DNA from 4 places in the Ectothiorhodospira sp. BSL-9 genome. Region 2 is predicted to be linked to each of the others. Evidence: predicted binding sites of a transcription regulator. Region 2 holds the regulator's gene; each other region holds the start of a gene.

Region 1 (7,337 bases), 1.7 Mb from region 2:
GCCCGGGGTGGCAATGCCTTCGATGCCGCCGTGGCGGTGGGTGCGGTGCTGGCGGTGGTGGAGCCTTATGGGTCCGGTCTGGGCGGGGGGGGCTTCTGGCTTTTGCATGAGGCCGCCACCGGGCGGCAGATGATGGTGGATGCACGGGAGCGGGCGCCGCTGGCCGCCCATGCAGACATGTTTCTGGATGATGCCGGCGAGGTGGACAGGGATCGGGTCATGAATGGTCCCCTGGCCGCCGCCATTCCCGGTACGCCCGACGCCCTGGATCACATCGCCCGGGAATATGGGGCGCTGCCCCTGGCGGAGCTGCTGGAGCCGGCCGTTCGCCTGGCTCGGGATGGGTTCCCGGTGGACCCGGTCTATGAGCGGTTGACCTCCTTCCGGCGGGACACCTTGCGGGAGTGGCCTGAGTCGGCAGCGGTGTTTCTGGATGATGGCCAGGTGCCCGGGGAGGGTTTCGTGATCCGTCAGCCGGATCTGGCCCGGACCCTGGAGCAACTGGCGGAGTCGGGGCGGGATGGGTTTTACCAGGGTCCGATCGCCGAGCAACTCATCCAGGCCGTGGGCGGGGCCGGGGGGATCTGGACCGAAGAGGATCTGGTGAGCTATCAGGTGGTGGAGCGCGAACCCATCACCTTCAATTATCGGGGCATGCGTGTGGTGTCGGCGCCGCCGCCGTCCTCGGGCGGCATCGCCCTGGCCCAGGCCCTGCAGGTGCTGGAACGCTTCGATCTTGGGGTCATGGACGAGGCGGATCGGTTGCATCACGGGGTTGAGGCAATGCGGCTGGCCTACCATGACCGCGCCCGGTATCTGGGGGATGGCGACTTTGTGGAGGTGCCCGTGGAGCGCCTCATGGATCCGCGTTACGCGGCCGGGTTGGCCGCCACGGTGCACCCGGGCCGGGCCCGGCCTAGCGATCAGCTCCCGGGCCCGGCGGGTCTGCGGGGAGGGCAGGACACCACCCATTTCTCCATCATCGATGCGCAGGGCAACCGGGTGTCGGCCACCCTGTCGCTGAACTATCCCTTTGGCTCGGGGTTCATGCCTGCCGGGACGGGGGTGGTCCTGAACAATCACATGGATGATTTCACCGCCGCGCCGGGCACGCCCAATGCCTACGGCCTGATCCAGTCGTCGGCCAATCGCATTGAGCCGGGCAAGCGCATGCTGTCGAGCATGTCACCCACATTCCTGGAGATGGATGATCGGGTGGCCGTGCTGGGCACGCCCGGTGGGAGTCGCATCATCACCATGGTGCTGTTGTCGGCCCTGGAGTTTCATGCCGGTGGTCGTGCCGATCGCCTGGTGGCGTCGCCCCGTCATCACCATCAGTATTTGCCGGATCACATCGAGTATGAACCGGATGCCTTCAGCGATGAGCTCAAGGCGCAACTGGAGGCGTATGGGCATGCCCTGGAGGCCCGTTCTCGTCCCTGGGGCAATCTGCAGGCGGTGGTGGTGGAGGCAGATGGCCGTTTCGAGGCGGCCGCTGACCCCCGGGGCGTGGGCAACCACTCAGCAGCAGGCTTCCTCCACCCAGGTGAGTAGGTCCTGGGCCTCGTCGTCGCCGCATTCTTCGAACAGTTCGCGGATCTGGTTGATGTTGGCGTGGATCAGGAACAGGTCGTCGGGTTTGGGGCCTGACTTGGGATTGCGCTTGCCCAGGAAGTAGTCCCAGAAGGGGGATTTCTGGGCCGGATCGGCGGTGAACTCCTCGATCAGGTTCATGACCAGGCGAGCATTGCCGTCGCAGTCCAGGTCCTTGAAGCTGATGTAGCGGGCGTTGGCGGCGTCGGGGTGTAGGTTGGGGCGGGTCACGAAGGGGCTCCTTGGTCTGGTGTTGTGCTGAGTGAGAAGCAAGGAGCGGGCCAGGTTTTTATTTTTTTTAAGTTTTTGTTAATTAAGGGAAAGCTGGAAAGGTGGGGTAGGGGGGTTACTTGAGATTGTGGGGAACGTGACAAGCAGAGGAGTATGGTCCGGCCCTCACCCCAGCCCCTCTCCCGCTTGCGGGAGAGGGGCTAAACCTCACAACCGCCGGATCTTATCCAGCTGACCTTCCAGTTCCCGCAGGCTGGCGCCCATCTCTGCCACCCGGGTGCGTTCCTTCTCCACCACCTCGGCGGGGGCGCGGTCCACGAAGCTGGGGTTTTCCAGTCGACCCCGGCATTGGGTGAGGTTCTTCTGCACCTTGGCCACTTCCTTTTCCAGGCGGGCGATCTCCGCCTCCTTGTCGATCAGGCCGGCCAGGGGGATGAGCAGGTGCATCTCGCCCACCAGGGCCATGGCAGACTCCGGGGGCTCCTCGCCGTGCAGCCACTGCACGGACTCGGGCTTGCCCAGGAATTCGATGAAGGCGCGGCTGGACTGGAAGCGGGTCTGATCCTCCGGCTGCCAGTTGTGCAGCAGCACGGGCAGGGGCTTGCCGGGGCTGATGTCCATCTCGGCGCGGATGCGGCGCATGCCCAGGATGAAGTTCTTCACCCATTCGATTTCCTTGTCTGCCTGGGCATCCCGTGCGCTCTCGTCCACCTGGGGGTAGGGCTGGTGCATGATGGTGTCGCCCTCGCGGCCCGCCAGCGGGGCCACCTGACGCCAGATGGCCTCGGTGATGAAGGGCATGATGGGATGCATCAGCCGCAGCAGGGTCTCCAGCACCTGAACCAGGGTCTTGCGGGTGCCACGGCGGGCGGCCTCGCTGCTGTCCTCGCCGGTGAGCACCGGCTTGCACAGCTCCAGGTACCAGTCGCAGTAGTCGTGCCAGGTGAACTCATACAGGGCGCGGGCAGCCAGGTCGAAACGGTACTCGGCCAGGTGGCGGTGCACCTCGGTGATGGTCACCTGCAGGCGGGAGGTGATCCAGCGATCGGCCAGGGAGAACTCCACCTCACCGCCGTTCACGCCGGTGTCCTCACCCTGGGTGTTCATGAGCACATAGCGGGCCGCGTTCCACAGCTTGTTGCAGAAGTTGCGGTAGCCCTCGATACGGCCCAGGTCGAACTTGATGTCACGGCCACTGGAGGCCAGGGCCGCCAGGGTGAAGCGCAGGGCGTCCGTCCCAAAGGCGGGGATGCCATCGGGGAACTGCTTCTTGGTGGCCTTGGCGATGCGCTTTTCCATCTGCGGCTGCATCAGGCCCTGGGTACGCTTGGCCAGCAGTTCATCCAGGGTGATGCCGTCGATGAGGTCGATGGGGTCGAGCACGTTGCCCTTGGACTTGGACATCTTCTGGCCCTCGGCATCCCGGATCAGGCCGGTGACGTACACCTCCTTGAAGGGCACGTCGTCCATGAACTTGAGGCCCATCATGATCATGCGGGCCACCCAGAAGAAGATGATGTCAAAACCGGTGACCAGTACCGAGGTGGGGTAGAAGGTCTTGAGTTCCGGGGTCTGCTCCGGCCAGCCCAGGGTGGAGAAGGGCCACAGGGCGGAACTGAACCAGGTGTCCAGCACGTCGGGATCGCGGGTCAGGTTGACGCTTGCATCCAGGCCGTACTTGCTGCGCACTTCTTCCTCGCTGCGGGCCACGTAGATCTTGCCGGCATCGTCGTACCAGGCGGGGATGCGATGTCCCCACCAGATCTGCCGGGAGATGCACCAGTCCTCGATATTGCGCATCCATTCGAAGTAGGTCTTGTTCCAGTTTTCCGGCACGAAGCGGATGCGGCCCTCTTCCACCGCCTGGATGGCCGGTTCGGCCAGGGGGCCGGCCTTCACATACCACTGGTCGGTGAGGAAGGGCTCGATGACGGCGCCGCTGCGATCCCCGCGGGGCACCATCAGCTTGTGATCGTCGATGCGTTCCATCAGGCCCTGGGCATCCAGGTCCTGAATCACACGCTCGCGGGCCTCGAAGCGGTCCAGGCCCCGGTAGGCCTCGGGGGCCTCGTCGTTGATCTTCGCGTCGATGGTGAAGATGTTGATCATGGGCAGGTCGTGCCGGCTGCCCACGGCGTAGTCGTTGAAGTCGTGGGCGGGGGTGATCTTCACGCAGCCGGAGCCAAACTCCGGGTCCACGTAGTCATCGGCGATCACCGGGATGCGCCGGCCCGTCAGCGGCAGTTCCACCTCCTTGCCGATGAGGTGCTGGTAGCGCTCGTCATCCGGGTTCACCGCCACGGCGGTGTCGCCCAGCATGGTCTCGGGGCGGGTGGTGGCCACCACCAGGTGACCGGAACCATCGGCCAGGGGGTAGCGCATGTGCCAGAGCTTGCCCTGTTCCTCTTCGGAGAGCACTTCCAGGTCCGAGACGGCGGTGTGCAGCACCGGGTCCCAGTTCACCAGGCGCTTGCCCCGGTAGATGAGGCCTTCGTCATACAGGCGCACGAACACCTCGCCCACGGCCTCCGACAGGCCATCGTCCATGGTGAAGCGTTCCCGGCTCCAGTCGATGGAGGTGCCCAGGCGCCGCATCTGTTGCTGGATCTGGTGGCCGGAGTGCTCGCGCCATTGCCAGACCTTGTCCAGGAAGGCGTCGCGGCCCAGGTCGTGACGGGACTGCCCCTCACGGGCCAGCTGGCGCTCCACCACCATCTGGGTGGCGATGCCGGCGTGGTCGGTGCCCCCCTGCCAGAGGGTGTTGTCGCCGCACATCCGGTGGTAGCGGATGAGGGTATCCATCAGGGTGTCCTGGAAGGCGTGCCCCATGTGCAGGGTGCCGGTCACGTTGGGGGGCGGCAGCATGATGCAGTAGGGGTCCCCCTCGCCACGGGCGGCGAACCAGCCATGGGTTTCCCATTCCTGGTAGACGGTTTGTTCGATGGCGCGGGGGTCGTAGGTCTTGTCCATGGGGCCTGTGTCGGATGCGGAGCGAAAGTGGCGGATTATATTAATCTTTTTTGGGGGTGCCGGTCACCTGCCCAGGGTGTGGTGATGCAGGTCGCAGCCCTGCTCCCGGTAGTGCCGGAACCGTGCCCGGCCGCTGTCACGCACGCTGGGGTCTTCATTGACCACCTCGGCCACGCGCTCGAAGCGCTCGAAGTGTGCGGGCACCTCGGGCGCCAGGTTGACCAGCACCTGGGCACCCTCCGGTGCATTGGGGCCGATGCTCACGGGCACTCGCGCATCGTCAGGGTTGATGCCATGCGGGATGAAGGCGTCATCCTTGAAGGTCCACAGCAGGTCGTCCAGTGCCCGGGCCTCGTTTTGCGAGCGGGTGTGGACATGCACCCGATGCCCAAGGCCGAAGGCCTTGTGCACCAGGCGACAGACGGTGGTGAGCCGCTGCTGGGGGTGGGTGCCCTTGAGGAGGTAGAAGTCGACTCTTGTCATGGTGAGGTGAGTTGTTTGGCTGGGGTGAGGGCCGCATTCATTCCTTGATGCGGTTGAACAGGAACTGCATCACCAGAGGCACAGGCCGGCCTGTTGCCCCCTTCTCCTTGCCGCTCTTCCAGGCCACCCCTGCAATGTCCAGGTGGGCCCATTTGTACTTCTTGGTGAACCGGGACAGGAAGCAGGCGGCGGTGATGGTGCCCGCCGGGCGGCCGCCGATGTTGGCCATGTCGGCGAAATTGCTGTTGAGTTGTTCCTGGTATTCATCCCAGAGCGGCAGCTCCCAGGCCCGGTCCAGGGTCTGACGGCTGGCGGTGAGCAGGTCGTTGGTGAGGGAGGCGCTGTTGCCCAGCACGGCGGTGGCCTGATGGCCCAGGGCAATGATGCAGGCGCCGGTGAGGGTGGCCATGTCCACCACCACCTCCGGGTCGAAACGCTCCACATAGGTCAGGGCATCGCAGAGCACCAGGCGGCCCTCGGCGTCGGTGTTGAGGACTTCCACGGTCTGTCCGGACATCGTGGTGATGATGTCACCGGGCTTGGTGGCGCGGCCATCGGGCATGTTTTCGGCGGCGGCGATCACGCCAATCACGTTCATGGGCAGCTTGAGTTCGGCGCAGGCCTTCATGGCCCCCATGACGGCAGCGGCCCCGCCCATGTCGTACTTCATCTCGTCCATGCCTTCGCCGGGCTTGAGGGAGATGCCGCCGGTGTCGAAGGTGATGCCCTTGCCCACCAGGACCACGGGCTTGTCGTTCTTCTTGCCGCCCCGGTAGTCCATGACGATGAGGCGGGCCGGTTGTTCAGAGCCCCGGGATACGGACAGCAGGGCGCCCATGCCTTCCTTCTCCATGGCCTCCTCATCCAGGATGTCCACCTTCAGGTCCTTGTAGGCCTTTTTCAGGCCCTTGGCCTGGTCCGCCAGGTACACCGGTGTGCACACGTTGCCCGGGCGGTTGCCCAGGTCCCGGGTGAGCTGCATGCCGGTGGCGGTGGCGGTGGCCCGTTTCAGGGTCTGCCCGGCGGTGTCCAGCTCCTCCTCGGCCTCCACGTTGAGCACCATCTGCTTGAGGGCCGTCTTGTTCTTTTTCTTGTTGCTCTTGAGCTCGTCGAAGCGGTAGAGGGCGTCTTCCACCACCAGCACGCTCTGGAAGAGCTTCCAGGGCAGGTCGCGGCCCTTGACGGGCAGGTCGGTGAGGAAATTGTGGGCGGTGGCTGCGCCGCTTTGCTTGAGGGCGGTGATCATGTGGGAGGTCAGCTTGCGGAAGGAGGCCTCGCTCAGGTCCCGCTCCTTGCCGCACCCCACCAGCAGCACCCGCTCGGCCAACTCGCCGGGCACTTGGTGCAGCCAGAGGGTCTGGCCCAGTTCGCCATCCATGTCGCCTCGCTTGAGCAGGGCGCTGATGGCGCCATCGGTGGCCTGATCCAGGGCCTTGGCGGCGGTGGACAGCTTGCGACGCTCGAATACACCCGCAACGATGCAGGGGCTGTGCTGTTCCTGGGGTTGACCGCTTGCGACTGAGAATTCCATGCCATTCCTCGAAATAGACTGGGAAAGCCCGATGATGCAGCAATCCGGGCCCTGGGTCACTGGGTTCGGCGGCGGGTGGTTGGCCTAGCCGATGCCGGGGCTAGTAGTATAGGGAATCTTCCTCCACCGTTAACGCACCCCGTGCCGGGGTGATTCGAGATGCCGTTGAAGGTCCTGGACCGTTACCTGATCCGCGAGATGCTGCTCACGCAGATGGCGGTGATCCTGGTGCTGCTGCTGATCATCCTGGGCGGCATGCTGGCGCGCCTGCTGGGGGAAGTGGCCGAGGGGCGCATCCCCGCCGATGTGTTGCCGGTGATCCTGGCACTGGGGTCTTTCCGGGCCCTGATCCTGTTGTTGCCGGTGTCGCTGTTCCTGGCGGTGATGCTCACCCTGGGGCGGTTGCACAAGGACAGCGAGATGGCGGCGCTCAAGGCCTGCGGCGTGGGTTACGGGCGGCTGTTCGGTACCGTGATGGCGATTACCCTGCCGCTGAGCGTGCTGCTGGCAGTGCTGTCGCTGTATGTGG
Region 2 (7,337 bases):
GGCATCCAGGGCCTGTTTGGCATCCTCCCCCTCGGCGATCAGGCGCACCGTGGTGCCGCGGCTGGCAGCCAGCATCATGATGCCCATGATGCTCTTGCCGTTCACGCGGCGGTTGCCCTTTTCCACCTCCAGGTCAGCCGAGTAACTGCTGGCCAGGTTGACGAACTTGGCCGCTGCCCGCGCATGCATGCCCAGCTTGTTGATGATCTCGACTTCCCGCGTGGGCATTTAACTGTGGGTCTCGCAAAGAAGGATGCCATCATGGCCACCACTGATGGCCTTGTTGACCAGTTCATGCAGGCGCAGGGTGGGGTAGTTGAGCACGCGCACCAGCATGGGCAGGTTCAGCCCGGCAATGACCTGGACCTTGGGCTGCTGGGTGAGACGGTTGGCGATATTGCTGGGGGTGGAACCGTACATGTCGGTGAGCACCAGCACGCCGTCCCCCTGGTGCAGTCGATGATAGGCGTCGATGGCCTTGCCCAGGAGGATGTCCGGGTCACCGGACTGGGAGACCGCCAGGCAGTACGTTTCCAGCGGGATGGTGCCCATCATGGAACGCGCCGTGCTGAGCAGGTCTTCCCCGATGTGATTGTGTGTAATGATCATGAGTCCGACGGACATGCTGGCATCCCGGTTCAAGGATCAGGAAAGTTCACGGTGACGGGTGCTCACCGCCTCGCCCCTGAGGCCGCGGAAATGTTCCGCCAGTCTCTCCGCCAGATAGACTGAGCGATGCTGCCCGCCAGTGCAACCAATGGATACGGTCAGGTATGAGCGGTTTTCACCCTCGAAGCGCGGGATCCAGGTGGTCAGGAAGTCGCGTAACGAGGCAAACATCTCCTCCACCATGGGGTGATTGTCCAGGAATTGGGCCACTTCCTCGTCACGGCCGGTGAGGCCGCGCAGCAGCGGTTCCCAGTGAGGGTTGGGGAGACAGCGTACATCGAAGACAAAATCCGAGTCCACTGGCGCACCATGCTTGAAGCCGAAGGACTGGATCAGCAGGGAGATGCCCCGGTCAGCGGCCTGCTCCACCCGCTCACGGATCGTCTGGCTCAACTGATGCACGTTGGTGCGGGTGGTGTCGATGGCCAGGTCGGCATGGTTGGCAATATTGGAGAGCAGTTTGCGCTCCAGATGGATGGCCTCCCACAGGGGCACGCCGTCGCGGGTGAGGGGATGTCGTCGACGGGTTTCGCTGAAGCGCCGCAGCAGGGTTTCTTCCTCTGCCTGGAGGAAGATGACCTGCAGGTCCACCCCCATGGCGCGGATCTCCTCGACGATGGTGTCGAAACGATCCAGTTCCTCGATGCCACTGCGGGCGTCGATGCCCACGGCCGCCTCGTCGTACAGGGTGAGGCGTGGGCTGCGCAGCTGGGCGACCACTGCCGTGAGCAGGCCCAGGTGCAGGTTGTCGATGCAGTAATAGCCTGCATCCTCCAGGGCATGCAGGGCCACGGTCTTGCCGGAGCCGGACAGGCCACTGACGATGATGAGTTTCATGGGCTTTCGCTCTGCATCTGCTTGCGCTGTCGGGCAGCCAGGTCGTCGCCGGCATAATAACCGCGCAGGCGCAGCAGGTGATTGCGAATGGCGCCTTCCACCATGACGGCCAGGTTGCGTCCCGGGGCTACCGGTAGGGTGATGACCGGGATTTCCAGCCCCAGCACCACCCGGGTGAAGCGCACCCCGTGCAGGCGGTCGATATCCTCGGCCTGCACCTTGGCCTGATCCTTGAGGTCGATGATCAGGCGCAGGTACTTGCTGTTCTTGATGGCGCTGTCGCCGTACATGGCCTTCACATTGAGTACGCCCAAACCCCTGACCTCAAGAAAGTTCTCCAGCACCGGCGGGCAGGTACCGCGCAGGATGTCCGGGGCGATTCGGGCGAATTCCGGGGCATCGTCCGCCACCAGACGGTGGCCCCGGCTGATGAGTTCCAGGGCCAGTTCGCTCTTGCCCACGGCGCTCTCGCCGGTCACCAGCACCCCGATTCCCAGCACTTCCATGAACACCCCGTGCAGGGTGGTGGTTTCCGCCAGCTTGTTGCTGAAGAAGTAACGCAGGATATTGATCAGTTCATGGCTGGGCAGGGCGGTGCGCAGCAGCGGTACCGACTGGCGTTCCGACAGGGTGCGCAGCTCGGGGAGGGGCTCCAGGTTATCGGTGACGATCAGCATGGAGGAGGCGCCGCTGCACAATTGCTCCAGAATGTCTCGCTGGGAGTTCTTGCGCAGCGACCACAGGTAGCGCATCTCGTCGCTCCCCAGTACCTGGATCTGATTGGGGTGGATGATGTTCAGGTGACCCACCAGGGACGGGCTCCCATGGGGGGTGGAACGGTGCGATATGCTCCGGCCACACCCCTGGGTGCCCGCCACCCAGACGAGGCCCAGGCGCTCCTCCATGACCTCCATGATGTTGCTGACGGTGAGCGAGTCGGTCATGGGGTCATCCGGTGTCTTCGGTGTCCCATTCCTGCACCAGAGTCAGCAGGTCCGAAGGGCCGGAGGTGCTGCGCAGCCGGGCCAGCGTCTCCGGATCGGAGAACATCCTGGCCAGCAACGCGAGGATCTGAAGATGCTCGTCTGTGCAGTCTGCCGGCACCACCAGCGCGAACAGGATGTCCACCGGCTCACTGTCTGGGGCATCGTAGTCGACGCCCTTTTCCAGCTTGAGCAGCGCGGCACAGGCCTCGCTGGCGCCGGCCAGACGACCATGGGGGATGGCCACGCCATGCCCCAGGCCCGTGCTGCCCAGGCGCTCCCGGGCCAGCAGGCTGTCGAAGATCTCGCCCTGGGTGAGCTTGGGCAGATGATTGGAGAGCATCTCGCCCAGCATCTCCAGCGCACGTTTCTTACTGCTCACGTCCGTCTGGCAGTGCACCCGCTCAGGGGCGAGAAGATCACCGATGTTCATGAAGCGTTCACTCGATGTGGTTGCGGTGGGAGCCTTCAGCCCGGTGGTGGTCCTTGAGCTTCTCCTTGTGCTTCACCACCTGGCGATCCAGTTTGTCCACCAGGGCGTCGATGGCGGCGTACATGTCCGTGTGGCTGGCCTCGGCATGGATGCTGTTACCGCTGAGCAACAGGTTGCTCTCGGCCTTTTGCTGCAGCTTCTCCACGGTCAGGATCACGTGCACGTCGATGACGTTGTCAAAATGCCGCTCCAGGCGCTCGAACTTCTCGTTGACGTAGTTGCGCAGGGCGTCGGTCAGGTCGACGTGATGACCGGTGAGGTTGATCTGCATGAGATGACTCCTTGGAAATAGGTAGGGATGGGTAATGAGCAGGACGGCTGCGTGGGTTTGCTTCAGACGAGCCGCTTGCGTTCGTTGGATGGCGGAATGGCCATGGCCTCACGGTACTTGGCCACGGTGCGTCGTGCCACATGAATACCCCGATCCACCAGGACCTGGGCGATCTTGCTGTCACTCATGGGCTTGCCCTGGGGCTCTTCGGCAACCAGCTTGCGGATCATGGCGCGGATCGCGGTGGCTGAACACTCACCGCCGTCGGCCGTGCCCACATGGCTGGAGAAGAAATACTTGAATTCGTAGATACCCCGGGGGGTATGCATGAATTTCTGGGTGGTCACCCGGGAGATGGTGGACTCATGCATCTCCAGTTGTTCGGCAATATCGCGCAGCACCAGAGGTTTCATGGCCTCGTCACCGTATTCCAGGAAGGCACGCTGGTGCTCGACAATGGCGGTGCCCACCCGTAGCAGAGTCTCGTTGCGGCTTTGCAGGCTCTTGATGAACCAGCGGGCCTCCTGGAGGCTGTTGCGCATGTAGGTGTTGTCCTGGCTGGAATCGGCGCGGCGCACGAAACTGGCATACAGGGGGTTGACCCGCAAGCGTGGCGCGATTTCCGGGTTGAGCTCCACCTGCCAGCGGCCCTCTCGCTTGCGCACGAAGACATCGGGAATGATGTATTCGGGCGAACTGCTGCTGATGACCCCGCCTGGGCGCGGGTTCAGTGTCTGAATCAGGGCGATCACCTGCTGCAACTCGCCATCATCCAGCCCCAGGCGCCGCTGCACGCCCTTGTAATCACGTGCACCCAGAGCGTCCAGGTGTTCACGGGCCAGGGTGCGGGCCTCGGTCAGCCAGGGTGTGTCCTCCGGGAACTGGGCCAGTTGCAGGCCCAGGCATTCGGCCAGGTCACGTGCGCCCACGCCCACCGGGTCCAGGTGCTGAACCATGTTCAGCACGGCTTCCACCTCGTCCAGTTCCAGGTCCATCTCCCGGTCCGTGGCCAGGGCTGCGTGGATCTGTTCGATGGGTTCGGCCAGATAGCCGTCTTCGTTAATGGAATCAATGATGGTCAAGGCAATGGCCCGGTCACGCTCACTCATGGACGACAAATGCACCTGCCACATGAGGTGTTCATGCAGGCTTTCCGAGGGTCCGGTCTGGTTCTCGAAAAGGTCGCGCCCGTCGTGATCCGACTGTCCGGCGCTGGAAGGGGGCACATCGTAGATGTCGTCCCAGTTGCTGTCCACCGGTAATTCGTCGGGGATCTGCTCCTGACTGCCCTCGGCGTTGCCTTCCGTCTCGGCGGCGGCCTCCGCTGCTTCTGCTGCCTCGGAGGTATCGGCCTGCTCCTGCTCGCGAGGCTCCTCGCTGGCGGTCTCCTGATCTGCCTCCGTGCCCTCCACGGCCTCGAGCATGGGATTGATTTCCAGGGTCTCCTGGATCTGGGCCTGCAATTCCAGCGTCGAGAGCTGCAGCAGGCGAATGGCCTGCTGCAGCTGCGGGGTCATGGTCAGGTTTTGACCCAGCCGGAGCTGGACGGACGGTTTCAACATAGCACGACGCGCGCCATCGGGCCGGGGCCCGGGTCTTTGATGCCTGATGATGAAGGCGGGGGCAGGCCCCCGGCGTAAATGATGCTTTCAAGAGAGATTATACGGTGTGCCAGCAAAAATGGGACCCATGTCCCGAAAACCGCACGCTGAATGGGGAGTCTCGGCTTCACAGGCGGAAGTTCTCCCCTAGATAGACGCGGCGGACCTGCGGGTCGGCCAGTACGTCTTCCGGCGCGCCCTGGCTGATGATGTGCCCGCCACTGAGGATGTAGGCCCGGTTGCAGATGCCCAGGGTCTCGCGCACATTGTGGTCGGTGATCAGTACACCGATGTTCCGTGACGTGAGATGGGTGATGATCCGCTGGATCTCGATCACCGAGATGGGGTCCACGCCGGCGAAGGGCTCGTCCAGAAGGATGAAGGCCGGCTCGGTGGCCAGGGCACGGGCGATCTCCACGCGCCGTCGTTCGCCACCGGAGAGACTGACCCCGGCGTTGTCGCGGATGTGCTGGATCTGGAACTCCTCCAGCAGGGATTCCATCTTCTCCAGACGCTGGGCCTTGTTGAGGTCGCGGCGGACCTCCAGCACAGCCATGATGTTGTCTGCCACGGAGAGCTTGCGGAATACCGAGGGCTCCTGGGGGAGATAGCCCACGCCCATGCGGGCCCTTGCGTGCATGGGCAGTCGGGTGATGTCGCGGCCGTCCAGGCGGATCTGGCCTTCGTCGCAGGGTACCAGGCCCACGATCATGTAGAAGCAGGTGGTCTTGCCAGCGCCATTGGGGCCCAGCAGGCCCACCACCTCCCCACTATTGATGTGGATGGAGGCGCCGTCCACGGGTTTGATCGCCCGGTAACGCTTGACCAGCTTGTCGGTCTCCAGGCGGCTCATGGCGTGTCGCCGTCCTCTGGGCGAGAGCGATCACGGTCACGGGGTGCGAAGATGGCCTCTACCCGGCCTGTGTCACCGGTGCTGGCTTCAAGGGTGGCGGCCTCCAGGTTATAGACGATGCTGCTGCCGCGGAATTCGTCGTCCCCCTGCCATACCCGGGCCTCGCCGGTGAGCACCACCCGCGGTCCATCCGGAAAGAACTCCATGCGTCGTGCCTCGGCGCGAACCTCGCGGTTGGATTCATCCCGCGTGGTCAGGGTGGCCAGGCGTCCTTCGGAGACCATGCGCTGGAGTTGCCGCTGGGGGGCATGCACTGTCACCTCGTCGCCCGTGATGACGGTGTCGCCCTGGGTGATGGTGACGTTACCCTTGTAAACACTCACCCCCCGCTGATCGTCCAGGCTGGCGCGATCCGCCTCGATGCGGATGGGCAGATCGGGGTCGTGCTGGCCCTGTGCGGCAGGCATCCAGGCCAGCGAAACGGCCAATAGCAGCCCCGCCAGGTGCGGGCCCGTGGGGATGTCAGTGCGGAACATAGGTGCCTCTTACCTGACTCTCAAGTTCCAGGGTATCCCGGGTCAGATCCAAAGTCATGCCCACCCCTTCTGCCTCGCGGTGAGTGCTCACCATACGGGCCAGGGCGTCGGTTTGCGCCTGGCGGGAAAGGGTCCATACGGTGACATCCCGGCTGGTGATGGTGATGGGGGGGTGATCGGGGGCCTCGGGGCGGTTCAGGCGCACGTTGCCCAGCAGCTGCACCTCGTCGCCAGCGGGTGAAACCCAGCCGCGTTCGGAACGCAGGGTCCAGTCGGGAGCGGGGGGGTGTTCCATGATCAGCACCGGGGCCTCCACATGGCTGGAACGGTCTGCCTGGCGTTGCTCCATTCGGGCGCCGGAGAGCCGGTACTTGAGATTGCCGGACTCGTCCATGCTCCAGACCACAAAATCCTCGGCGAAGAACTGATTGGCCTCGGGGTCCACCTGGGTGGTCGGCACCACGCGCCGTTCCTGGGCATTCTCCGCGAGCCAGAAGCCCACGGCGGCCACCAGGGTGAGTGCCATGATCAGCAGCAGTCCTGAAAGGCGGCGACTCATTCCAGATAGGGGGCCAGGGCGGCCTGCAGGTTGTCCTGGGCCTCCAGGATGAACTCGCAGGCCTCGCGCACCGCTCCACGGCCGCCGCCTGCCCGGGTGATGTAATGGGCATGCTCGCGCACCAGGGGGTGGGCGTCGGCCACGGCGATCGCCAGCACGGCGCGACGCATCACGGGCAGATCCACCACATCGTCGCCCATGTAGGCCGTCTGTTCGATACCCACACCGGCCGCCTTCAGCAATCCACCCAGGGCATCCAGCTTGTCGCGACGGCCCTGGACGATGTGCTCGATGCCCAGGTCGCGACAGCGGTGTTCCACCACCTGGGAGCGTCGCCCGGTGAGGATGCCGATCTGCACGCCGCTGTCGGCCAGCATGCGGATGCCATGGCCATCGCGGCTATTGAAGGCCTTGTACTGCTGGCCATCGTCCCCCAGGTAGAGGCTGCCGTCGGTGAGCACGCCGTCCACGTCAAGGATGAGGAAGCGCACGTCGCGGGCACGTTGTCTAGGCGTATCATTCATGGGGCAAGGAT
Region 3 (7,337 bases), 1.6 Mb from region 2:
CCGACAACGAGACCGCTGCCGACTTTGCCGAGTACATGAACGCCCCCACGAGCCGTGCCGTCATGCGGGCCTATGGGTTCATCCTGCCCGGCGAATGATGCCGGCTGACATACCTGCAAGGAGTCCAGCGGCATGTTCGGCATCAGCGACAGTGATCTGACCGCCCTGTGGATCACCCTCAAGCTGGCGGTGATCAGCACCAGTCTCCTCATGGTGCTGTGCGCCCCGCTGGCCTGGTGGCTGGCCCATACCCGATGGCGGGGCAAGGTGATGATCGAGGCGCTGGTGGCCATGCCGCTGGTGCTGCCGCCCACGGTCATGGGCTTTTATCTGCTGGTCCTGCTGGGGCCCAGAGGGGCCGTGGGGGGCTTTCTGGAGGATATCGGCGTGGGACATCTGGCCTTCACCTTCACCGGTCTGGTGATCGGTTCCATGATCTATTCCCTGCCGTTCGTGGTGCAGCCCCTGCAGAATGCCTTTGCCGCCACCGGCGGGCGGGTGCTGGAGACCGCGGCTACCCTGAGGGCCGGCCCCATGGACCGCTTCTTCACGGTGGTGCTGCCCCTGGCGCGCCGGGGCATCCTCACCGCAGCGGTGCTCTCATTTGCCCACACCCTCGGGGAATTCGGCGTCATCCTGATGATCGGCGGCAACATCCCCGGTCAGACCCAGGTGGCCTCCATCGCCATCTATGATCATGTGGAGGCCATGGACTATGCTTCGGCCCATGCCCTGTCCCTGCTGTTGGTGGCCCTGGCGTTCATCCTGTTGATGAGCGTGTATGGACTGAATCGACGCTTCAAGGTCGTGGGGGTGGCGTGATGAGCATCCATGCACGCTTTTTTCTGGATCGCAGCGATTTCACCCTGGACGTGGATCTGGAGATCCCCGGGCGCGGCGTGACCGCGCTGTTCGGTCGCTCCGGTTCCGGCAAGACCACGGTGCTGCGCTGTCTGGCGGGTCTGGAACGGATTCGTGAGGCCCGCCTCACCTTCAATGGTGAGACCTGGCAGGATGGCGCTCAATGGCTACCCGTGCATGAACGGCCCCTGGGCTACGTCTTCCAGGAGGGCAGCCTGTTTCCCCATCTCAGGGTGCGGGATAACCTGCTCTATGGTTTCAAGCGCCTGGCACCCGAGCAGCGCCGCCTGGAGCTGGACGAGGTGGCAACACTGCTGGGCCTCACGGATCTGCTGGCACGCTATCCGGACGAGCTTTCTGGTGGCCAGCGTCAGCGGGCATCGATTGGTCGTGCCCTGCTCACCAGTCCGCGGTTGTTGCTCATGGACGAGCCCATGGCCTCCCTGGATGTGACCAGCAAGGGGGAGATCCTGCCCTACCTGGAGCGGTTGCGGGATGAATTGTCCATCCCGGTGATCTATGTGAGCCATTCCATTGAGGAGGTGGCCCGCCTGGCGGATCACATGGTGCTGATGGAAAACGGACGGGCCCTGGCCCAGGGGCCGTTGCAGACACTGCTAACCCGCACCGACCTGCCCCTGGCCCACAGCGAACAGGCCTCGGCGGTGATCGAGGGCACAGTGGCCGACCACCACGCGGACGATCACCTCACGGAGCTGGCCTTTGGCGGGGGGCGGTTGCTGGTCTCCCATCAGGATCGTGCCCTGGGCGCCCCCGTGCGGGTGCGCATCCTGGCGCGGGATGTGTCCGTGGCCCTGGAGCGCCCCGATTCCAGCAGCGTGCTCAACTCGATTCCGGTCAGGATCACGCAGATCAGTGACGATCCCCACCCCGGGCATGTGATTCTGAACCTGGCGGCGGGGGAGCATCAGTTGTTGGCCCGAATCAGCGCGCGTTCCCGCCGGGAATTGGACCTGTCCCCAGGGCAATCGGTGTGGGCGATGGTCAAGGGGGTTGCTGTCGCATGAGTGCCGCGATCCCATCATCCATGAGTGAAGGCCCTCGAGGATCATCGAGGGCCGAGGAGGGCCTTATCATGGCATCAACTTCTCATCCGCACGCAGGCCCGAATACGCAAAGGCGTGAGCGTTTGCTGGCATTGCCGGGGCGGGGTGATCCATTCGACCGCCACGTGCTGTCCTGTGCCCTCGTGGCGGCGCTGGAAGACGTGGAGCAGGCCCGGGCGATTTCCCTGAACGCTGGCCTGGGGTTGCATGCCGATAGCCTGAGCCGCCTGCTGGATCATTGTTTTCCCGGCTTTGACACACTGGAGCCTGATGTTTCCCGGGAAGGTGATGCGGGGGAGGGCGCCATCGAGGAGGCGGACCTTCGCGGCCTGCTGCTGGAGCATGCCTCTCATCAGGGCGAGGCGACCACATGGCTGGCGCATATCATCGCGCGTCGCGCCCTCAAGCCAGGCCATCTGTGGCAGGGTCTTGGGCTGGATGCGCGTTCGGAGCTTTCCACCCTGATGACGCGACATTTTGCGGCCCTGGCGCAACAGAACGTGCACAACATGCGCTGGAAGAAGTTCTTCTATCGTCAGTTATGCGGCCGGGAAGGCATACCGATCTGCAAATCCCCGGTGTGTGGTGATTGTCCGGACTACCGGGCGTGTTTTGTGCGAGATGAGTAGCCCGGGACTCCCATGAATCCTCATCGCGACATCCTGCTGCATTGCTTCCACCAGGCCCTGGAGGCCGTGAACGGCGAGCAAGTCGTGCGGCGGCAGTTGGCCATCAAGAAGCCGGAGGGGGCAGTGCACGCGGTGGCCATCGGCAAGGCCGCCGCCGCCATGGCTCAGGGTGCACGGACGGGGCTGGGTGGCCAACTCAAGCGGGCACTCATGATCACTCGCCATGGGCATGGTGATGAGTCTCTAGCCCATGATGGGCGTTTCTTGTGCCTGGAATCGGATCACCCGCTGCCCGGTGAGGCCAGCCTGGCGGCTGGGGCGAAGTTGCTGGAATTCATCTCGGCGACGCCGCCCGGTGACACCCTGTTGTTCCTCATCAGCGGCGGCACCTCCAGCCTGGTGGAGGTGTTGCCTGAGGGGATGACGCTGGCGGATCTGCAACGGATCAATGGCTGGTTGCTGGGTTCGGGGCTGGATATCCAGGCCATGAACCGGGTGCGTGGGGCGGTGTCCTGCATCAAGTCAGGCCGTTTGCGGGGGTATCTGGGACAGCGCCCGGCCGAGGTCTGGTTGATCTCGGATGTGCCCGGCAATGATCCGGCGGTGATCGGCTCGGGGCTGCTCAGTCCGCCCCGGGACTCCCATCCTCCGCCGGTCCTGCCGTCCGGGTTGTCCGGGATCATCCAGCGGGCGATGGATGCCCAGGTGGGCGGTTGGGCCCAAGGCCGCAAGGTGCCTGTGCGGGTTTTGGCCACGCTGGAGGATGCCTGTCGCGCGGCGGGCGACGCAGCGCGCAGCCTGCGTTGCCCGGTCACCTTGCATGGAGAATTTCTCCAGGGGGAAGCGGCTGAGCGTGGCGCGGCCCTGGCGCACTGGCTGAGGCAGGAGGGCAGGGCGCCCGGTGTGCATGTGTGGGGCGGCGAGACCACGGTGACCCTGCCGGAGAACCCGGGGCAGGGCGGGCGCAATCAGCATCTGGCCCTGGCGGCGGCAAGGGTGTTGTCCGGTTGCCCGAATGTGACCCTGCTGGCCGCAGGCACGGATGGTTCCGATGGTGTGACCTTGGCCACCGGCGCCCTGGTGGACGGTGGCACCTGGGACCGCATCCGTGCCCAGGGCCTCGACCCCGACCAGGCCCTGGCCACCGCCAATGCCCACCCCTGCCTGCAAGCCTCCGGCGACCTCCTGAAGACCGGCCCCACCGGCACCAACGTCATGGACCTGGTCATCGCCCGGGTAGCCTGAATTAGCCTTCCGTGGGAGCGGCCCTCGGCCGCGAAGGGATTGCCGGTGGCCGCCGCTTCCCATGGTTTGGCATCGGGGCGTAGAACCTTGGCGGGGGGTATGCCCGTCCGCGGGACGCCGTGAATACCTCCCTGTAGGCTTGATCGCCGCATCCCTGCGGCGAACACCCGCTCCCGGCCACACCCCCGCCAAGGTTCGGACACTCTGGTGGCTTTCGGTGGGGAATACCCCTTCGCTGCTGAGGGGGTGGTTACGTGGCATGCTTGGGAATTAGGTGTCGATTTTATTTACGGTCAAAAAGTCGCTTTTGTGATCCGTTTCACACATGGAATATCGCTGCGGCGATGTTTATGACACGCATGTGTGTCGGAATATCTGACAGGATGGGTTTGGTTTTGTGCGCTGTTTCACGTTTTAAGCTTGGCATGATGCGCTCACCGATTGTTGGCAGGCTTCGTGCTTAATTATCCCCATAAGCCGCTCATGGCCGAACGAAACGTGGAGATTATGGGATGATGGCCAGCAGTAAGACGAAAAAGGTGTTGGTGGCGGCTTGTTTGGCTGGGGGTGTGGCTTGGGCTGGGGTTGGTCAGGCGAATCTGATGACATATGAGTTCACGATTCAAAATGTCTTGTTTGATATTCCGGATAATCTTGGTTGGATTCAGTCCCGAGTAGGGTTAAGCGCCTTTGAAGTGAGTGTTGATAGTAGTAATGGGTACTCAGTTCAAAGCATAGAAGGTTTGAATATCTTTGATATTGGTTTAGCATCAGAGCGCACGCAGGGTTGGGTGTCTGGGAGCGCTAACGTCCCGCTTTCATTTTTGCTTAGTTATTCTGTGGCTGGAGTTCAAAGGGAAGAAAATCAAACTATTTACGCTGCCCTCGAATATAAGTTCCAGATTAATAATGGGAATGGAAATATAAACTCGCGCAGTTCGTTAGGTCTAACTTGGGGCAATGAGCTCGAAATTGGTGAGAAGGGAAGTGACTTCTATCTCAAAATCCCCTTTCAGTCCCTAACCTATGATCATTCTGTTCATGATCTTGCTGGGTATCAAAATGCCACTCTAGTGAGTCGCGATTCGAATTTGAGTTTATATAATCTGGCGGCAGAAACTCAAAACCCCTCCGAAGTCCCCGAACCCGGCATCCTCGCCCTGATGGCCGGTGGTCTGCTCGGCCTGGGTTTCCTGCGCCGCCGTCGTCCCGTGACGGTTGCCGAGGCTGCGTAAGCTGACGATCCGCAGCAGTAGGGCAGGGGGCTAAGGAAAGCCCCCGTGGGAGCGGCCCTCGGCCGCGAAAGGCCTTTCCCACCGAAAGCCACCAGACTGTCTGAACCTTGGCGGGGGGTGTGTCTGGGAGCGGGTGTTCGCCGCATGGATGCGGCGATCAAGCCTACAGGGAGGTATTCACGGCGTCCCGCGGGCAGGCACACCCCCCGCCAAGGTTCTTCACCTCGGTGCCAAGCCCTGGGGGGTGGTGACCGGAGTCGCGGCATTCGCGGCCGAGGGCCGCTCCCACGGGGGTTCCCCAATGGCTCAAGGGTGCCCAAGAGTTCCCGGGGCTCAAGGACTCCTCGCGGGCTTTCCAGAGGGAGCTCAGATCGTCTGGAGCGACGTGCCTTGTGGGGTGCAGGCCAGTACGCCGCCATCACCGTACCAGTCCGGCAGCACGATGCGGCGGGCCGGGTGTCCGTCCAGTTCGAAATTGTGCACGGCGGGGCGGTGGGTGTGGCCGTGGATCAGGGTGTGCACGCCGTTGCGACGCAGGGCATCCTCCACGGCGCCCGGATTCACGTCCGTGATGCGTTCAGACTTGTTGCGGGTGGAAGCCTGGCTCTGGGCACGCATGGCCTCGGCCTCGGCATGACGCTCGGCCAGGGGGCGGGCCAGAAAGGCGGACTGCCATTTGGGAGTGCGCACCATGCGACGAAATTCCATGTACTCCTCATCATCGGTGCACAGGCTGTCCCCGTGCATGAGCAGCACGGGGGTGCCATAAAGATCAATGACCGTTTCCGTCTCCAGTAGCGTGCAACCGCTACGCTCTGCGAAGGCCTCGCCCACCAGAAAGTCCCGGTTGCCGTGAGCGAAATACACCGGCAGACCCTCTCGGCTCAGCCGATGCAGGGTGTCGAGAATATCATCCAGGTGCGGGGCAGGGTCATCGTCGCCGATCCAGTATTCGAACAGATCACCCAGGATGTAAAGCGCATCGGACCCGGGAACCCGCTCGGTGAGAAACCGGGCAAACTGCTCCAGGGTGCGTGGACGATCCCTGTCCAGGTGCAGATCGGAAATGAATAACGTTTGAGGCACCGTGCAGAATTACTGCTCGGTCACGCTATTGAGCACGATGGGCTCCTTGGGCACGTCCTGATGCATACCCTGACTGCCGGTGGGCACCGCCACCATACTTTCGACCACGTCCATGCCTTCCACCACCTTGCCGAACACGGCATAGCCCCAGCCCTGGGGCGTCTCGGCGGTGAAGTCCAGGAAGCGGTTGTGTTCCACGTTGATGAAGAACTGCGCCGTGGCGGAGTGGGGGTTGGGGGTGCGGGCCATGGCCAGCGTGCCCACCTCGTTGCTCAGGCCGTTGTTGGCCTCGTTGCGGATGGGGTCGCGGGTGGGTTTTTGCTGCATGTCCGGGGTGAAGCCGCCACCCTGCACCATGAAGCCAGGGATCACCCGGTGAAAGATGGTGCCGTCGTAGAAGCCGTCGCGCACATAGGCCAGGAAGTTCTCGACCGTTTCAGGTGCCTTGTCCGCGTAGAGTTCCAGGACCAGGGTGCCCTTGGTCGTCTCAATCTGGACCTTGGGGTTGTCGGTTTCGGCCATCACTTGGTTTCCCATGGTTAAGGACAGCAGCGCCAGGAGCGCTACACACTGTCGAATCATTGATTTCATGCGATTTTGTCCGTCGGGGTTACCCGTTGGTGTCCGGTGATGATAGCCGTTGCAGACGTCCCGGGAAAGTTCGCACCGCCCGGACGGGGTGTGGAACGGCCCTTGTCGGGCTTCGCGGCCGGCCTTTCTGGTGTATCGTGGGACTTGGTATGCTTTGCTGCCTGCCCCCATTCTGACCTGCCAGATCTGCGACATGCTGAACATATACAACACCCTCACCCGCCGCAAAGAACCCTTCAAGTCCATGGAAACGGGCCGGGTGCGCATGTATGTGTGTGGCATGACCGTGTACGACTACTGCCACCTGGGCCACGCGCGGGTGCTGGTGGTGTTCGATATCGTCTACCGCTACCTCAAGGCCCTGGGCTACGAGGTGACCTATATCCGCAACATCACGGATATCGACGACAAGATCATTCGCCGCGCCGCCGAGAACGGGGAGGGGATCGACGCCCTCACGGAACGCTTCATCCAGGCCATGCACGAGGATGCCGAGGCCCTGGGGGTTTTACGGCCCACGGCTGAGCCACGGGCCACGGAGCACGTGCACGAGATCCTGCACATGATCCAGCGCCTCATGGAGCGTGGTTACGCCTATCAGGGCGACAACCGGGACGTGTACT
Region 4 (7,337 bases), 600 kb from region 2:
CTTCCAGAAGATGGGCATCCCCTTCCGTCAGATGCACTCCTGGGATTATTCAGGCCCGTATCACGGCTACGACGGCTTCGCCATCTTTGCCCGGGATATGGACATGACCCTGAACAATCCCTGCTGGGACAAGCTGCAGGCCCCTTGGAAGAAGGTCGCCTGAGGAAAAACCTGCCCGTGGCGCCGACGCAACCGGCGCCACGGTGACCACCTGATGATGTTCCCCAGACCGTAGTCCACAGATTGGTGGCGCGGCAGGAGAAGAGACCATGAGCCAGAATCCCGAAAACATCAAGCCCTGTTACCCCCTGTTCCAGGACGAAGACTACCAGCAGGTGCTGGCCCGCAAGCGGGAAACGTCCGAGGAGGCCCACAGCCCGGAGAAGATCCGTGAGGTCTTCGAGTGGACCACCACCGAGGAATACAAGGAACTCAACTTCCAGCGCGAAGCCCTCACCGTTGATCCGGCCAAGGCCTGCCAGCCCCTGGGTGCAGTGCTCTGCTCCCTGGGTTTTGAGAAGACCTTGCCCTATGTGCACGGCTCCCAGGGTTGCGTGGCCTATTTCCGCACCTACTTCAATCGGCACTTCCGCGAGCCCATCGCCTGTGTGTCCGACTCCATGACCGAGGATGCCGCCGTCTTCGGTGGCCAGAAGAACATCATGGAAGGCCTGCAGAACGCCAAGGCCCTGTACAAGCCGGACATGATTTCCGTGTCCACCACCTGCATGGCCGAGGTCATCGGTGACGACCTCAATGCCTTCATCGGTAACGCCAGGAAGGAAGGGTACATCGAGGAAGATTTCCCCACGCCCTACGCCCACACGCCTTCCTTTGTGGGCAGCCACACCACGGGCTGGGACAACATGTTCGAGGGCACGATCCGTTACTTCACCCTCAATCACATGGAAGACAAGGAGCCGGGCAAGAACGGCAAGATCAACCTGGTGCCAGGCTTTGAAACCTACCTGGGCAATTACCGGGTAATGAAGCGCATGATGAAGGACATGGATGTGGACTTCAGCCTGCTGTGCGACCCCGAGGAAGTGCTCGACACCCCCGCCGATGGTGAATATCGCATGTATGCCGGGGGAACCACACAGGCAGAGATCAAGGATGCGCCCAATGCCCACGACACGCTGCTGTTGCAGCCCTGGCAGTTGGACAAGACCCGCAAGTTCGTCAAGAACACCTGGCATCACGAGGCCCCGAAGATCAGTATCCCCATGGGTCTGAGTGGCACCGACGAGTTTCTGATGAAGGTCTCGGAAATCACCGGCAAGCCCATCTCCGCCGCTCTGGAGAAGGAGCGGGGCCGCCTGGTGGACATGATGACCGACTCCCACACCTGGTTGCATGGCAAGAAGTACGCCCTGTACGGGGATGCGGACTTCGTGATGGGCATGACCCGCTTCCTGCTGGAACTGGGCGCCGAGCCGCGTCACATCCTGTGCAACCATGCCAACAAGCGCTGGAAGAAGGCCATGGATGAGATGCTCTCCCAAAGCCCTTACGGCGCCAAGTCCGAGGTGTATTTCAACAAGGATCTGTGGCACCTGCGCTCGCTGTTGTTCACCGACAAGCCGGACTTCCTGATCGGAAACTCCTACGGCAAGTTCCTTGAGCGCGACACCCTGGCCAAGGGCAAGGAGTTCAAGGTGCCGCTGGTGCGGATCGGCTTCCCCATCTTCGATCGTCACCATCTGCATCGCATGACCACCCTGGGCTATGAGGGCGGCATGTACATCCTCACCACCCTGGTGAACTCGGTGCTGGAGCAGCTGGATGACGAAACCCAGGAAATGGGTGTGACGGACTACAGCTACGACCTGGTGCGGTAATAGGTTTGCCCCTCACCCCAACCCCTCTCCCTCAAGGGAGAGGGGCTTCTGTATCGAAGCGAGAACACACCATGCCAAGCGTCATGATCAACAAGACGGAATCGGGAATGTCCTTCTACGTCCCCAAAAAGGACCTGGAAGAGGCTATCGTTTCCATGGAGCACGAGGGGCCGGGGCGCTGGGGTGGCGAGATCACTCTGGCTGACGGCTCCCGTTACTTCCTGGAACCCATGGACGAAGCTCCCCGGTTGCCCATCACCCTGCGCGCCAAGCGCCTCTGAGCCCAAGGCACGCTCCGTCCGGCACACCCACCTCAGACGGGGCTTCGCTCGCGAAGGAGTGCCCGCAGCCAGGATCAGCCGATGGGCGTCATCGGCGCCATGCGCCCCCGAGGGATCGGGTGACCGCGCCTGCCACCGATTTAAACATTAGATGAGGTACCCCCATGTCCACCGACATCCTCGACCGTGAATGCGCCCTGCGGATCGCACTGGCCAAGAAGGTCATGCCCGGGATTGAACTACCCCGGTTGCTCGAGATCATCATTGAGCGCATCGGTGCTCCCATCAAGGAAGAAGCGTTGGCCTCGATGACGGTCGAGGATCTCAGGCAGGGTCTCAAACGCACCCGCCATCCCGATATCGAGCAGGATGAATGCAACAGCCAGAGTCTGGAAATGGCCGTGCGCTATCTGTCTGGCGAACGGGAGGTGGAGCCGGATCTGCCTGCCGTGGAGTCTCTTGGCGAGGATGACATGCCCGGCTCCATCCGCATTGCCCTGGCCTCCAATACCGGCGACAAACTGGATGGCCATTTTGGTTCCTGTGCCCGTTTTCTGATCTATCAGGTGTCCCAGGCCGCGGCGCGGCTGGTGGAGATCCGTTTCACCGACGAGGCGGACAAGGCAGAGGATCGCAACGCCGCGCGGGCGCAACTGCTGTCGGATTGTCAGTTGTTGTACGTGGAGAGCATTGGCGGCCCGGCGGCAGCCAAGGTGATCCGCGTGGGCGTGCATCCCATCAAATTGCCGGACACTCCTGCAGCCTCTGAGGTGATCGCCCGCCTGCAAGCAGTGCTGGAAGGGACGCCACCGCCCTGGCTGGCGAAGGTGATGGGGCGGGAGCCGGGGACAGTGGCCCGGTTCGGCGAGGGCTGATTTGTTGCCTGACCTCCCCGTTGTCGCCTTTCCTACACGCCATTGAAAAAATAAATACCTAATAAACAATAACTTGAAAATGGCCCGCGTCTTGCATTTCTCCCTGCAAAGCCGATTCCGCAGCGGAGCAGACAATGAAGGCACAGGACATCAAGGCATTGCTGGATGAGCCGGCATGTGACCACAACACCAAGGAAAAGTCCGGTTGCGCCCGCCCCAAGCCCGGGGCCGCGGCCGGGGGATGCGCATTTGATGGGGCCCAGATCGCCCTGCTGCCGGTGGCGGATGTGGCCCACATCGTTCACGGCCCCATCGCCTGCGCGGGTAACTCCTGGGATAACCGCGGTACCCGCTCCTCAGGGCCTGACCTGTTCCGCCTGGGCCTGACCACCGACCTCACGGAGCAGGATGTCATCATGGGGCGCTCCGAGAAGCGTCTGTTGCATTCCATCCGTCAGGCGGTGGAATCCTTCAATCCGCCGGCCGTCTTCGTCTACAACACCTGCGTGCCCGCCCTGATCGGTGACGATGTGGAGGCGGTCTGCAAGGTGGCCCAGGAGCGTTGGGGTGTGCCGGTGGTGTTCGTGGACGCCGCAGGCTTTTATGGCTCCAAGAACCTGGGTAACCGCATCGCTGGCGAGTCCATGGTCAAGCAGGTGGTGGGCAGCCGCGAACCCGAGCCCCCACCCGAGTCGGCACAGCGCCCCGGCATCACGGTGCATGACATCAACCTGATCGGCGAATACAACATCGCCGGCGAGTTCTGGCATGTGCTGCCGCTGCTGGATGAACTGGGGTTGCGCGTGCTGTGCACCCTGTCCGGGGATGCCCGCTATCACCAGGTGCAGACCATGCACCGGGCTGAAGCCAACATGATGGTGTGCTCCAAGGCCATGATCAATGTGGCCCGAAAGCTCCAGGAAGGCTACGGCACGCCCTGGTTCGAGGGCAGTTTCTACGGCATCAACGACATGTCCCACGCCTTGCGCCAATTCGCCCGCTTGCTGGGCGACCCGGACCTCACGGGGCGCACCGAAGAGCTCATCGCCCGTGAGGAGGCCCGTATCCGTGCCGAACTGGCCCCCTGGCGGGAACGTCTGGCGGGCAAGCGGGTGCTGCTCTACACCGGCGGCGTGAAATCCTGGTCCGTGGTCTCGGCCCTTCAGGATCTGGGCATGGAAGTGGTGGCCACCGGCACCCGCAAATCCACCGAGGAGGACAAGGCCCGCATCCGCGAACTCATGGGGGAGGACGCCCGCATGATCGAGGACGGCAATCCCAAGGCCCTGCTGGGCATCTTCGAGGAAACCCGGGCGGACGTGCTCATCGCCGGGGGGCGCAACATGTACACCGCCCTCAAGGCCCGTATTCCCTTCCTGGATATCAACCAGGAGCGCGAATCCGCCTACGCGGGCTACCAGGGAATGCTGGAGCTGGCCCGTCAACTGGCGTTGACCCTGGAGAGCCCCATCTGGCCCCACGTGCGTCAGCCCGCCCCCTGGGACAGTACCGGCATGCCCCTGGACTCCCACACCCATCAGGAGGCCCGCTGACATGGCCCGGATCATTCGTCGTAACAAGGCCCTTTCCGTCAGTCCGCTCAAGGCCAGCCAGCCCCTGGGGGCGGCGCTGGCCATGCTGGGCATGGATCGCGCCATTCCCATGCTGCATGGCTCCCAGGGCTGCACGGCCTTTGCCAAGGTCTTTCTGGTGCGCCATTTTCGGGAGCCCATCCCCCTGCAGACCACCGCCATGGATCAGGTCAGTGCCGTCATGGGGGCTGACGAGAACCTCATGGAGGGTCTGGCCACCGTGTGTGGCAAGTCCCGGCCCGACCTGATCGGGGTGCTCACCACCGGTCTTTCGGAAACCGAGGGCGCTGATGTGGAGCGGGTGATACGGGAATTTCGCCAGCAGCATCCGGAATTTGCCGATGTGGCCGTGGTGCCGGTGTCCACCCCGGACTTTTCCGGATCGGCGGAAACAGGGTTTGCCCTGGCCGTCACGGCCCTGATTGATCACCGGGTACCCGAGTCGAAGCAGGCGGGTGAGGCCCCCGGGCAAGTGAATATCCTCGCCGGCGCCGCGCTCACACCGGGCGACGTGGAAAGCCTCAAGGACATGGTGGAAGCCTTCGGTCTGGAACCCCTGGTGGTGCCGGATCTCTCCGGTTCGCTGGATGGGCATCTGTCCGAGGCCCGCCTGTCAGCGCTGACCACGGGTGGGACACCGCTGAGTCATCTGGATCGGCTGGGCCAGTCGGCCGCCACCCTGGTGATGGGGGCCTCCATGGGCAGCGCAGCGGAGCATCTTGAGGCCCGCACCGGCGTACCCAATGTCCATTTCGACAGCCTCATGGGCCTGGAAGCCACGGATGAGCTCATGCTCACCCTGTCCCGGCTCAGTGGTCGCCCGGTGCCACCACGCCTGCAGCGGGAACGTGCCCGCCTTCAGGACGCCATGCTGGATACCCATTTCATGCTGGGCTTCTCTCGTGTGGCCATCGCCGCCGACCCGGACCTGCTGCACGGATTTTCACATCTGGTCAGGGAGATCGGTGGCGAGGTGGTGGCCGCCGTGGCGCCCACCCGGGCACCGGTACTTGAGCGGGTGGCGGCAGAGCAGGTCAAGATTGGCGACCTGCAGGATCTGGAAGAACTGGCTGGCGAGGGAGGGGCCCAGTGCCTGATCGCCAATACCCATGGCGTGGAGCCAGCCCGACGTCTGGGCATTCCCCTGCTGCGGGCGGGCTTTCCCCAGTATGACTGGCTGGGGGGATTCCAGCGTACCTGGATCGGATATACGGGCGCCCGCCAGGCCCTGTTCGATCTGGCCAATCTGCAGTTATCGAACCCAACCCATGACGTGGCGCCGTACCGTTCCGTCTACGCCCATCCCGAAGCCCAAACCTGGGAGGAATCGCAGCATGACACTACAGCGTCGTCTGCAAGTGATCACGCCATCTGGCACTGAGTCTGCCGCCATGGAAGAGGGTGATGCATCGATTCGGGTGGCCTTTGCCAGCACGGACATGATCCGCGTGGATCAGCATTTCGGGTCCGCCCGGGGGATGGCCATCTACCGGCTGACCCAGGAGAGCGCGGACCTGGTGGAGGCGGCTCAGTTTGGCGAGCAGGCCCAGGACGGTGGCGAAGACAAGCTGCTGGCCAAGTTCGAGTGCCTTGAGGAGTGTGCAGCCGTCTATTGCACCGCCGCCGGATCATCGGCTGTGAAACAACTTCTGTCGCTGGATATCCAGCCAGTGCGGGTGTCCCATGGAACGCGCATTTCCGATCTGCTGCGCGAATTGCAGACCTGCCTGAAAGAGCATACCCCGCCCCCCTGGATGGCCAAGGCCGTCCAGCGCCAGCAAGGCGACCCGGGTCGCTTTGACGCCATGGCCAGCGAACCCTGGGAAGAGGAGGGGTGACCAGCCACCCGGCCCATCGCCCCTTACCCATGCATGACATCAACATCCGATCAGGAATTCGACCATGACCACCGATACCGCCACCGCCATCATTGCCACCGACGACCCCATCCTGGAGACGGATTTCATCCGGGAGGTGATCCGTCAGGTGCGCGCTCTGGATACCTACGGCACCCGCGAATCCGAACCCGATGCTCAACTACTGGAGCAGCTGATTCTCACCGCCGAACAACGCCGTCAGATACCCATTGTGGGCGATCCCGACGCGGGCGCCATTGCCCGCCTGCACGTGTTCTACAACGCCCTGGCCATGATGATTGAACGCGAGTGCGGGCTCCTGGCCTCGCCCATGATGAGCCTGAATCGCGAGGGTTTCGGTCGCGTGATCATCGCGGTGGGCAAGCTGATCGTGGTGGACAAGAGCCTGCGTGACGTACACCGCTTTGGCTTTGACAGCCTGTCGAAGATGAAGAACGAAGCCGACAAGCTCCTGTCCGTGGCCCTGAACATTATTGGTGACCACCCCAAGGTGGCCGGTCTTTGATGGCCGAAACAGTACAAGACACAAAACCATAAGACATACGAGAAGAGGCATAGAACCATGAACCCCATTACCGGCGTCACCCGTGGCGGTACCCAGTGGACACCCGCTTTCATCATGGAGCTCAAGGAAGAAAACTGCATCGGCTGCGGCCGCTGTTTCAAGGTCTGTACCCGCAACTGCTTTGAACTGGTGGAGCGGGACATGGACGACGACGAAGACGACGATGATGACGGCTTCTCCGACGACACCTCCATGGTCATGCGGCTTGCCGATGCCATGGATTGCATTGGATGCGAGGCCTGCTCTCAGGTCTGCCCCAAGAAATGTCACACCCATGCCCCCGCCGCTCTGGCGGTATGACGGTAC

The links. The regulator sigma-54, encoded in region 2, starts transcription at its own class of promoters, with help from an activator protein. The targets are predictions, from matches to a motif close to TGGCANGNTNCNTGCTT.
Region 1: cowN (N(2)-fixation sustaining protein CowN) is a predicted target of sigma-54. The motif match lies at 1,861-1,877, and genes of this name have one in related genera.
Region 3: ECTOBSL9_RS16590 (PEP-CTERM sorting domain-containing protein) is a predicted target of sigma-54. The motif match lies at 4,248-4,264, and genes of this name have one in related genera.
Region 4: nifE (nitrogenase iron-molybdenum cofactor biosynthesis protein NifE) is a predicted target of sigma-54. The motif match lies at 3,078-3,094, and genes of this name have one in related genera.

Annotation. Positions count from the first base shown of each region.
Region 1 is NZ_CP011994.1:2,164,902-2,172,238, forward strand. It holds gene ggt (gamma-glutamyltransferase) at 1-1,554, shown strand, start outside; gene cowN (N(2)-fixation sustaining protein CowN) at 1,522-1,824, opposite strand; gene ECTOBSL9_RS10180 (valine--tRNA ligase) at 2,032-4,794, opposite strand; gene ECTOBSL9_RS10185 (DNA polymerase III subunit chi) at 4,858-5,277, opposite strand; gene ECTOBSL9_RS10190 (leucyl aminopeptidase) at 5,315-6,808, opposite strand; gene lptF (LPS export ABC transporter permease LptF) at 6,968-7,337, shown strand, end outside.
Region 2 is NZ_CP011994.1:430,346-437,682, reverse strand. It holds gene ECTOBSL9_RS02265 (HPr family phosphocarrier protein) at 1-228, opposite strand, end outside; gene ECTOBSL9_RS02260 (PTS sugar transporter subunit IIA) at 229-624, opposite strand; gene rapZ (RNase adapter RapZ) at 646-1,506, opposite strand; gene hprK (HPr(Ser) kinase/phosphatase) at 1,503-2,450, opposite strand; gene ECTOBSL9_RS02245 (PTS sugar transporter subunit IIA) at 2,455-2,922, opposite strand; gene hpf (ribosome hibernation-promoting factor, HPF/YfiA family) at 2,930-3,253, opposite strand; gene ECTOBSL9_RS02235 (RNA polymerase factor sigma-54) at 3,316-4,815, opposite strand; gene lptB (LPS export ABC transporter ATP-binding protein) at 4,982-5,707, opposite strand; gene lptA (lipopolysaccharide transport periplasmic protein LptA) at 5,704-6,243, opposite strand; gene lptC (LPS export ABC transporter periplasmic protein LptC) at 6,230-6,769, opposite strand; gene kdsC (3-deoxy-manno-octulosonate-8-phosphatase KdsC) at 6,799-7,326, opposite strand.
Region 3 is NZ_CP011994.1:2,053,102-2,060,438, forward strand. It holds gene modA (molybdate ABC transporter substrate-binding protein) at 1-98, shown strand, start outside; gene modB (molybdate ABC transporter permease subunit) at 133-822, shown strand; gene modC (molybdenum ABC transporter ATP-binding protein) at 822-1,889, shown strand; gene ECTOBSL9_RS09700 (nitrogen fixation protein NifQ) at 1,958-2,557, shown strand; gene ECTOBSL9_RS09705 (glycerate kinase) at 2,570-3,802, shown strand; gene ECTOBSL9_RS16590 (PEP-CTERM sorting domain-containing protein) at 4,315-5,037, shown strand; gene ECTOBSL9_RS09710 (UDP-2,3-diacylglucosamine diphosphatase) at 5,404-6,123, opposite strand; gene ECTOBSL9_RS09715 (peptidylprolyl isomerase) at 6,133-6,645, opposite strand; gene cysS (cysteine--tRNA ligase) at 6,908-7,337, shown strand, end outside.
Region 4 is NZ_CP011994.1:3,377,723-3,385,059, reverse strand. It holds gene nifD (nitrogenase molybdenum-iron protein alpha chain) at 1-163, shown strand, start outside; gene nifK (nitrogenase molybdenum-iron protein subunit beta) at 270-1,841, shown strand; gene nifT (putative nitrogen fixation protein NifT) at 1,913-2,122, shown strand; gene nifX (nitrogen fixation protein NifX) at 2,287-2,997, shown strand; gene nifE (nitrogenase iron-molybdenum cofactor biosynthesis protein NifE) at 3,132-4,550, shown strand; gene nifN (nitrogenase iron-molybdenum cofactor biosynthesis protein NifN) at 4,552-5,970, shown strand; gene ECTOBSL9_RS15455 (NifB/NifX family molybdenum-iron cluster-binding protein) at 5,924-6,427, shown strand; gene ECTOBSL9_RS15450 (NifX-associated nitrogen fixation protein) at 6,492-6,971, shown strand; gene fdxB (ferredoxin III, nif-specific) at 7,029-7,331, shown strand.